DNA from 3 places in the Ureibacillus sp. GCM10028918 genome. Region 3 is predicted to be linked to each of the others. Evidence: predicted binding sites of a transcription regulator. Region 3 holds the regulator's gene; each other region holds the start of a gene.
What was found. Region 3 encodes LexA, which represses DNA repair genes until DNA is damaged. Its sites were predicted from a motif close to CGAACATATGTTCG; they were not measured.
Positions count from the first base shown of each region.

Region 1: ACFQU5_RS03645 (YhjD family protein) is a predicted target of LexA. The motif match lies at 1,681-1,694, and genes of this name have one in related genera.
Region 2: ACFQU5_RS06790 (YhjD family protein) is a predicted target of LexA. The motif match lies at 1,899-1,912, and genes of this name have one in related genera.

Region 1 is NZ_JBHTFK010000005.1:59,387-62,672, forward strand. It holds gene ACFQU5_RS03630 (PstS family phosphate ABC transporter substrate-binding protein) at 1-253, opposite strand, end outside; gene ACFQU5_RS03635 (YitT family protein) at 477-1,076, shown strand; gene ACFQU5_RS03640 (hypothetical protein) at 1,123-1,275, opposite strand; gene ACFQU5_RS03645 (YhjD family protein) at 1,272-1,634, opposite strand; gene ACFQU5_RS03650 (VOC family protein) at 1,886-2,641, opposite strand; gene ACFQU5_RS03655 (YbaK/EbsC family protein) at 2,662-3,177, opposite strand.
Region 2 is NZ_JBHTFK010000005.1:747,234-750,519, reverse strand. It holds gene secA (preprotein translocase subunit SecA) at 1-127, shown strand, start outside; one part of gene prfB (peptide chain release factor 2) at 262-333, shown strand; one part of gene prfB (peptide chain release factor 2) at 335-1,366, shown strand; gene ACFQU5_RS06795 (hypothetical protein) at 1,443-1,670, opposite strand; gene ACFQU5_RS06790 (YhjD family protein) at 1,931-2,323, shown strand; gene ACFQU5_RS06785 (competence protein ComK) at 2,295-2,951, opposite strand; gene ACFQU5_RS06780 (IDEAL domain-containing protein) at 3,238-3,286, shown strand, end outside.
Region 3 is NZ_JBHTFK010000005.1:226,575-229,860, reverse strand. It holds gene ACFQU5_RS04445 (prepilin peptidase) at 1-468, shown strand, start outside; gene ACFQU5_RS04440 (gamma-glutamyl-gamma-aminobutyrate hydrolase family protein) at 602-1,333, shown strand; gene lexA (transcriptional repressor LexA) at 1,465-2,085, opposite strand; gene yneA (cell division suppressor protein YneA) at 2,256-2,594, shown strand; gene ACFQU5_RS04425 (YneB family resolvase-like protein) at 2,591-3,250, shown strand.

The DNA of each region.
Region 1 (3,286 bases), 170 kb from region 3:
GGATAGATGCTAGTCCTACTGCAAATATGGCAATCGTGAAAAAAACTATTTTTCTTTTTTTATTTTTAAGAAGTTGATATATCTTAAAAACGAATAGTAAAAAAAGTATAACTGCAATCACAATTAAAAGCCCTATGTAATGAATTTTCCCCATTAGTAGGCAGTATAACACCGCAATACCTGTAACAAAAGCAATACAAATAAATAGGAAACTCGTCATAAATATTCGGTCAAACACTGATTTATTTTCCAAATGAAAAACCCCCTTCTTCTAACTTCGATTTAGAGGAGGTGAAGTCCTTTAGTTTACAATAATAATATATTGCTTAAGAATACGATTCATATTTTAAAACAGCGACTTGGCATGAAATATTTTGATAGAATACGTATCTTCTTTCTTACAAACTCATAATTATGGTATAGGCAATTTACAAACGTGTATGTGCTAGCCTACTAAACATATGAGGAGAACTTATTTGCGAACAAAACAGCTCTTTAAGATATATGTTTTGGAAGTAATCTCAAGAATTCCATGGATTATCATTGGTGCTTTTATGGCAGCTATTAGTTTAGAAGTGATTCTTATTCCGAATGGGTTAATTGATGGTGGAATTACAGGAATATCAATGATGCTTTCAGATAAACTGGGTCTATCTTTAAGTGCACTGCTTTTCCTGCTGAATATCCCTTTTATTTTTTTAGGCTATATTCATCTAGGAAAGCGTTTCGCTTTTTCTACGATGTTAGGGATTGTGTCTTTAACAGTGTCAACTGGCTTTTTGGAAGTATTTCCTCCTTTTCTTTTTGGAAGTTCCGTTTTATTGATCTTCATCGGCGCTATATTACTTGGATTGGGCATCGGTATTGTCATTCGAAATGGTGGCGCATTGGATGGGACAGACATATTAGCAATTCTGATTTCCAGTAGAACTTCCTATTCCGTGGGAGAATCCATTTTTATAATAAATATCTTTATATTCATTTTAGCCTTTTTGCTGTTCGGGTTAATGGGTGCAATTATTTCGATTGTTACATACTTTATAGCAACTATTGTTGTTGACATGGTTAGGACTTAGATTTCTATTATACATTAAAAAAAGTTACGCCTTGTTCCGGGATGGTCTATGTTTGCTTCATATTTTTTATATTGATTAGCTGTAAAGCAAGTTTAATTTCTTCCAGCGATTTTTTTTCGAGGATGGGGTTTATTTCTGCCATCAACTGTTTTCGTTCATCTTCAGTTAGGCAGAATCGTTTTTTATGCTCATTCATCATGATACTTCCCCTTTTACATCCTTTAATATCAGCTCAATCTTTCGCTCAACTTGCTCCTTCAATACTTCACCATGGTATTGGAAGGGTATAATTTTACCGCGATAATTAAAGCTATAGATACATTCGTTTTGATTGAAGCATTGATACTTTTCATAGGTAACACCCTTTTTGTACAAGGATTTTGATACTTTATTAAACTCCTCTTTCAACATTTCTAATTGCTGGGTACAGAAAGATAGATAAGGTCGCTTCACCTTAAATGATTCAAATAATTTCTGATCGTGTTTAACCGACTTTATCGCTAATTCTAATATGACATACAGGTGGATTATTGATTTTATTTCTTTCGTTAAATCCATGCAGCACACTCCCTTCCCAATTCTCTTTAATCTGAAATTAATTATACGAACATTCGTTCTCAAACTCAAGAATTATATTGATCATTTTTTAATTAATTAAAAAGAACATGCAATGATAATAATCAAAACATGTTCTTAAATATAAATTAGAGTGCTTATAAGGGAGTAATTAACCCTCGAATTTTTTCATGCTTATTGCGTTTTTTAGTGATATATCAAATGACTCCTATATACCCGCCATTAAATAAAATCTATTCCTTTTTGAAGAGATATTTTGTTCCTTCCAAGGTTACTTCTTTTTCCTCTACTGCACCAGAGATGGTAATTTGAGCTATTTTATTGTCATCTTCGATTTTTTTAAACTTTAATAAACAATTCGGCATTTTTACTGTTTTGGAAGAGTGTGCATCTTCAACTTCAAATTCAAATACTTTTCCCCACTCAGTTGCAGTTGATAAGTCCTCCACTTCAAACTGGATTTCTTTAATTTGAACATGACCAAGCTGATGAGGCTTAATTGTTCCTGACTCAACCAGGTCTTTAAAACGATCATTATCTTCCCCTTCCCATTGAATAATGAATGGGAAATCAAGGATTTGTCCCTTTTTACCAAAATGAAGAAGCTTCCATTTTAAAACAGAACCATCTGGGCGTGTTCTAGAAAATTCATCAGGGCCATAAACCTCATAGCCTAATAATTCTAGATTTTCTGCAGCCTTGTCGATAAAATTTGTTCGCAAAGCGATTCGAACTACGCCATTTTGATATTTCATCTTTTTATATGTTTCATGTAATGTGTACGGTTCGCTAGCTGATTTTTCAAATAAATTCTTATCATAGATACCGATAAACTCAATATAAGATAAGTCAAAATAACATAATGAGTTATAGGTTCCCCACATCTCATGTTTTCCACCTTTAACAGTATGTAGCCCAAGTTCACTCGCAGATTCAATTAGCCGCTCAGGTTTTTCCACGAAATGTACAAGATGATCTAGTAAATACACAGCATTTCCTCCTACAATTTTCAATCTATTATGTTCGTATTCATTTTTCCTTCTATTAACTCGGTATTCCATTCTTTGCTGACATCAACCCATTCAACAGCCCTTGAATATTGTTGTAATTCATCGCATGTTACTTCAATAGCAGAATTTATGCTTCCACAGGCTGGAAATACCGTATTAAATCGTTTCATTGAAATATCTAAATATACTTTTATATCATTTGCTAAACCAAAGGGACAAACCCCTCCGATGACATGTCCTGTTTGTTCTACTACTTCCTGGGCGCTTAACATTTTCGCTTTAATATCAAATTGAGAGCGAAATTTTTTATTATCTATTTTTGCATCTCCAGCTGTTACTACCAATATTGCATTTCCTTCTTTATCTTTAAATGACAAAGTTTTTGCGATTTTTGCAGGAGTTACCTGCAGTGCATTTGCAGCTTGTTCAACGGTAGCACTAATTTGTTCATATTCTAATATATCTTGTTCACGATTAAATTTCTTCAGATGTTCTTTTACACTTTGCAACGACATAAATTCCAAACCCTTTCAATTCGATTTACAATACATTATACATGGAATATTCGGTGAATTATAAAAATGATGCTTTTCAACATAAAAAAAAAGACTAGAAGAATCCAGT
Region 2 (3,286 bases), 520 kb from region 3:
AAATCCAAAAGAAGAAGCAGCACCAAAGAAAAAGCAACCTGTTCGTAAAGTGGAGAACATAGGTCGTAATAACCCTTGCCCATGCGGTAGCGGCAAAAAATATAAAAACTGTCATGGTGCTGAATAAGCCCCAAGATTAGTTTCACTACAACTACAACTACAAGTTAAGAAACAAACTTTTGAACCGCAGTCTTCTTTTCATCATGATCAGATGATGCGGTTCTCACAGGTTTAATATAAGAGTACGGAGGATTTTAAATGATCGAATTATCGGAAGTAAGAAATGTTTTGGAAACTACAGCCTCGAAATTGGCGGACTTCAGGGGGTCTCTTTGACTTAGAAAACAAAGAGGCACGTATTCAGGAACTAGACGAAATGATGCTTACGCCGGATTTTTGGAATGACCAAAATGGTGCTCAAACCGTCATTAATGAAGCAAATGGATTAAAAGCCATTGTCAATGAATTTAATGATCTGGTGACAACCCATGAAAATCTGGATATGACATTGGAACTTTTAAAAGAAGAGCCAGATGAAGATCTCCAAGAGGAGTTAGGCAGCGAGCTTGAAGACTTCCAACGTAAAATGGACGGCTTTGAGTTGCAAATGCTTTTAAGTGAGCCTTACGACAAAAATAATGCCATTTTAGAGTTGCACCCAGGTGCGGGTGGTACAGAATCACAAGACTGGGGTTCGATGCTGTTGCGTATGTATACGCGTTGGGCTGAAAAACATGGCTTTAAAGTAGAGACAATGGATTATTTACCAGGTGATGAAGCGGGAATTAAATCTGTAACGCTGTTAATTCAAGGGCATAATGCATATGGCTACTTAAAAGCCGAAAAAGGGGTACACCGTTTAGTGCGCATTTCACCTTTTGACTCTGCAGGCAGACGCCATACTTCCTTCGTTTCATGCGATATCATGCCAGAGTTTAATAATGAAATTGAAATTGATATTCGTACGGAAGATTTGAAAATTGATACGTATCGTGCAACAGGTGCGGGTGGTCAGCATATTAATACGACGGACTCAGCTGTTCGTATTACGCATATCCCGACAGGCGTGGTGGTATCCTGCCAAGCGGAACGTTCACAAATCAAAAACCGTGAAAAAGCGATGAACATGTTAAAAGCAAAATTATACCAACTTGAGATCGAGAAACAACAAGCTGAGCTTGATGCGATTCGTGGAGAACAAAAAGAAATTGGCTGGGGTTCTCAAATTCGTTCGTATGTCTTCCATCCGTATTCTATGGTAAAAGATCACCGTACAACTTTTGAAACTGGAAACGTTCAAGGGGTAATGGATGGCGACTTAGATGATTTCATCAATGCTTATCTTCGTTCACGTATTGGGCAATAAATAAAAAATTAAACCTTTTTGGCAAGGGAATAAACTTTGCTAAAAAGGTTTAATTTAATTTTGAAGTTAGCTGTACCTAAAGCATATTGTTTTCTTCTTTTATAAGAAAGATGTCCGCTTTGATGGAATTGAATTCAGTTGCTAAAATGCCAATTCTTACTTCTACCTTTTTAATTTTTTCAAGAAGTTCTGCATGGTTTCCATCCACTTTTTGACTAAGTTCGTCTATTTTTTGATTGAGTTCGTGATATTGATGGTCCATTTTATCTGATAGTTCTAAAACGGCTTGTAAAATTTGCTCCATTTTTAGCTTTCTCCTTCTCTTTTTTTTTTCTGCCTAGTAATATCTTTTATTATGCTCCATCTAAGGTGCAAATAAAATCGGTTATATAGCAAAATTAATTTTAATCGTTGATATTTATAAAATATACTTTTACATACCCTAAACATCTCAACTTTAATTGCCTAATTATCCTTTATTTACCTCCATATCACAATTGCATTATTTTAAATATGTTGTAATATAATAATAGGAACAAACGTTCTATTAATAGGAGGGGTTTGATGGCACATATTCCCATTGAAACTGTCTCATATCTAGAAGCAGCTATATATTTACCGATGCTGCTTATCGTTTTAGAAAAAGATTATGCACAAATAGAGGCAGGGCAGTTTAAATTAAAGCGACCATATATTTCTTTGATTGATGAAGCAAGAAAACACGCAGAAATTGATTTGAGAGAAACAAAGGCGTATTTAAAAATTCATCAATTAAAAGTGGTTCAGGGTAAACGAGACGAAATGTTTACAGAGTATCAATTTCATTATAAGCAAGTTATGGATGTTAGAAGATATTCGAATATACGCTTAAGGAACCATGTTGAAGATTTACTCAAGTTTTACTTAAATAAAGCTTCAAATATTAATGCTAGTCAAAAGGATCAAAAGGTTCGTTGAGTTTCTTGGCATCCTTATTTTCAGTAAATTTGATAGGTTCAATAGGTTCAGTAGATTTAAGAGAATTATAAATCGCGGAGTAATCAGAAATTTCAGCGAACCCTATAGATTGCAAAGGATTTTGAGGTTGATTTAATTCGTTTCGAATTATAATTCTTTGATTAGAAGCATGTTTTAGAAGCATTGTTGCAGCAACGTATTGGGCACAAAAAGATGAATAATTAATTTGAAGTTCAAACTCTTTTCCATCTATCAAGGTGATTTGTGTAAAATCTTTGAGGCGTCGGATGTTGGCAATGGCATGTAGACCAACCCAAATGTTGTTTGGTGAAGATGGAGAAAAAAGAGGGAAGAATACATTCGGTATTCCATCATGAGTAATAATAACTGGTAATTTGTGCTTCGCTTTTCCAAGGACGGATTTTGAGAAGTTCTTGGCATGAGTATAGTTATATCCTAACACTTCACAGGATTTTCTAACTATGTAAAGAGGCTTTCGTTCAACAACGTATTCTCCGTTTTTATCATAAACATGACAGTAAAGTTTTTCCCCGCGCTTAATAGGCATCATTAAATACGTATTAAAAGAAATCCGGTATGACTCGATAAGAATAATATTTTTTTGCATAATTACTCCTCCTTTAAATGATTTCATAATGCTATATAACCGATTTAATAAAATCATAATATGAATTTTTTACCATTTCAATTGAAAAAATTTGACAAATTTTTGAAATAATATTTCGGAAGCAAAATTACTATTTTAACGTGCGAAACAGTGGAAATTGAAAGCACCAGCATATAGATAGGTATTTCTTCTCTAAAGATTGAAAAAGTATATCTATTTTTCAGAAAATATTGCAAATTGACAACCAATTTTTTATAATAGAAAAAAGGGAATCGGGGTGATATCGATGGATAAATATTATTCATACACAGATTTTCTTAAGGCAGTTGGGAACT
Region 3 (3,286 bases):
TTAACAATTGAAACGGCTGTAGCCCTGCTTTTCATTTCCTTGTTAATGATTACAGTAGTTTCTGACTTCGCTTATATGCTCATTCCAGATAAAGTGTTGTTGTTCTTCTTACCTTTATTAGCATTAGGACGCATTTTCTCGCCAATCGACCCATGGTGGGATAGTTTGCTAGGTGCAGTAGTTGGCTTTGGCATCCTTTACCTTATTGCCGTTGTCTCTAATGGGGGGATGGGTGGGGGAGATATTAAACTCTTCTTTTTAATTGGCCTTGTTTTAGGCACTCTGAATACGTTGCTAACACTATTCCTATCAGCATTCATTGGTATGATTGTCGGTATCATCGTCCTGAAGATTCGCAACCAAGGGAGAAAAACTCCTGTCCCATTTGGCCCCTCTATCGCTCTAGCAGCCATTATTGTGTATTTCTACGGAGAAGTAATACTTGACTGGTATGCAAATTTATTTTGATTAATATTTTTATTCACTTGGGCCGTCTCTCTCGTATGAGGCGACTCTTTTTTACATTTTAAAGGAAAAACAAAGTTAAGCTAGAATATTGTAAAGCAAGTTATTATTATAGGAATTATGGAGGTGGTTTTTAATGAAACCAATTATCGGTATTACGATGACAACGAACAACGGACAATATTGTATTAATGAAGCCTATGTGAAGTCTGTACTTCAAGCGGGAGGAATTCCGGTGAATATTCCTTTTGGTGTGGAAAGTGATGCTGAGCAGCTGTTGGAAGGAATCGATGGTTTACTGCTGACAGGCGGGGTAGACGTACATCCGCATTTCTTTGATGAAGAGCCGCACATTAACATTGGCGATATTATGCTGGAACGAGATGAAGTGGAACTTGAGCTGACTGAAGCGGCTCTTAAGAAAACGATGCCGATCTTCGGGATTTGTCGCGGGATTCAGCTATTGAATGTAGCTTTAGGCGGGACACTCTATCAAGATATCAATTCCCAGTATGAGCATACGCCAATCCTTCATAAACAAAATGCTCGCAGAAAAGAAGCATCCCACTATATCGAGATTACCAAGGGCAGTAAGCTACACGAAAGTATCGGAAAAGAGAAAATTGCCGTGAATTCATTCCATCATCAAGCATTGAAGAAAGTGCCTGATATTTTCGAAATTACCGCTAAGGCGAGTGACGGCATCATTGAAGCCTTTGAAATAAAAGATTACCCTTATTGTGTTGGGGTACAATGGCATCCAGAGGAGATGGCGATCGCGGGGGACGAACATGCGAAAAATCTGTTTAAGTCGTTTATCGACGCGTGTGTAGCTAATAAACAGCAAAATGCAACAGTGGTCTCATAGCTACTCTAATAGGCAGTTCTTACCTGAAAATCTTGTTATTTTAGAGTCCTTATGTAAATAAAGCGCACAAAAATATCCCGTTTAAACAAAAAGGTTGTCTCACAGTCTATTGACTAACGAGACAACTTTTTTTAATGAATATTGCGATATAACCCTACTACTTTACCTAAAATCGTTACTTGATTTACTAGGATTGGGTCCATACTTGAGTTTTCAGGTTGAAGACGGAAATGCGTTTTCTCTTTAAAGAAACGTTTTACCGTTGCTTCGTCATCTTCAGTCATTGCAACTACAATTTCCCCGTTATTGGCAGTGTTCGTATGTTTGACAACGACATAATCTCCATCTAATATCCCAGCCTCGATCATTGATTCTCCCATTACTTCAAGCATGAATAGATTTTCTTCACTTGTACCGTAAGCATCTGGTAGAGGGAAGTATTCTTCGATATTTTCGATTGCTGTAATAGGTAGACCTGCTGTAACTTTCCCTACTAAAGGAACATGTACAACGGATTGTTTTTGAATTGCTGCTTCTTCTTGATCTAATATTTCAATCGCGCGCGGCTTTGTTGGGTCTCGGCGAATTAAACCTTTGCTCTCTAAACGAGCTAAATGTCCATGTACCGTTGAACTAGAGGCAAGACCTACTGCTTCCCCGATTTCACGAACAGAAGGCGGATACCCTTTTGCACGAACCTCTTCTTTTATGAATGCTAAAATATCTTCTTGTCTTTTTGATATTTTTTTCAACTCTATCACCTCTTTTGTGAATATGTACCTCTATTAGTTACATATAGTATATCAGTGAATGAACAGAAATGCAAACATAGGTTCGAAATTGGTGTTGACAAAAACAAGTGTTCGTATTAAATTAGGAACATACATTCGCAAAACAATTATTCGAAAAGAGGTTTTAATTTATGAACTGGTTACAAAAAAATACTTATATTGTGGTGTTATTCGTTGCTTTCTTTGTGATGGGTGCATTTCTATTAATTACTGATAATGGCAAAAACACATACGAACAAATTGAGATTCAGCACGGCGATACATTATGGACATTAGCAGAACAATATCGTGGTAAAATGACAATACAAGAGTGGATCGAGCATGTGAAAGCTGAGAATAGTCTTACTGGAGAACATATTGTGGCAGGTCATGCCTTAACGGTTCCAGTTAATTCAAAGAGTATCCATATTGCAAAATTAAAGAGTGAAGAAGAGCTTCATTCGGTAGAGGTAGCGGTTAAGAATAAATGAGCAAACAAAACAAAGCAGTCATCTATACACGTGTAAGTACAGAAAAAAATACACAAGAGACATCCCTTGTGCGGCAAGAAGAGGAACTACGCCGCTATGCGGGCGAAATGAACTTTCAAGTTTTAGAGATTTTCCAAGATCAACATAGTGGTTATGAAGTGGAACGAGATGGACTCCTTGAAATGCTGGACTATATAAAGGAAAAAAATGTAACAGTATTATTTGTGCAAGACGAAACGCGTTTGGGACGCGGTAATGCACGAATGGCTGTCTTGCATTTGCTGCATAAAAATGGGACAACCGTTTATTCCTTAAATAATGCAGGACCCTTAACATTAAATGAGATGGATACAATGTTACTTGAGATTTTAGCAATTGTAGAAGAGTATCAACGAAAAATTCACAATGCCAAAATTAAAAGAGGAATGAGACGAGCTGTAGATAATGGCTATCGCCCCGAGTTGAATATTAAAAATCGGCATAATCATGAAGGGCGCGAACGAATAGAGGTACCAATCGAAGAAATTGTAAAACTCCGTGAAAAAGGACTAACCTTCCAAGAAATTGCTTCAACTTTAAGAGGACTAGATTTTCAAGTAAGTAAAGCAACCGTGCATCGTAGATATATAGAATATATGGAGGGACTTGAAGGCTGAACTCTGGGCCATTCGTCCTTTGCAAAGTAATTGGGC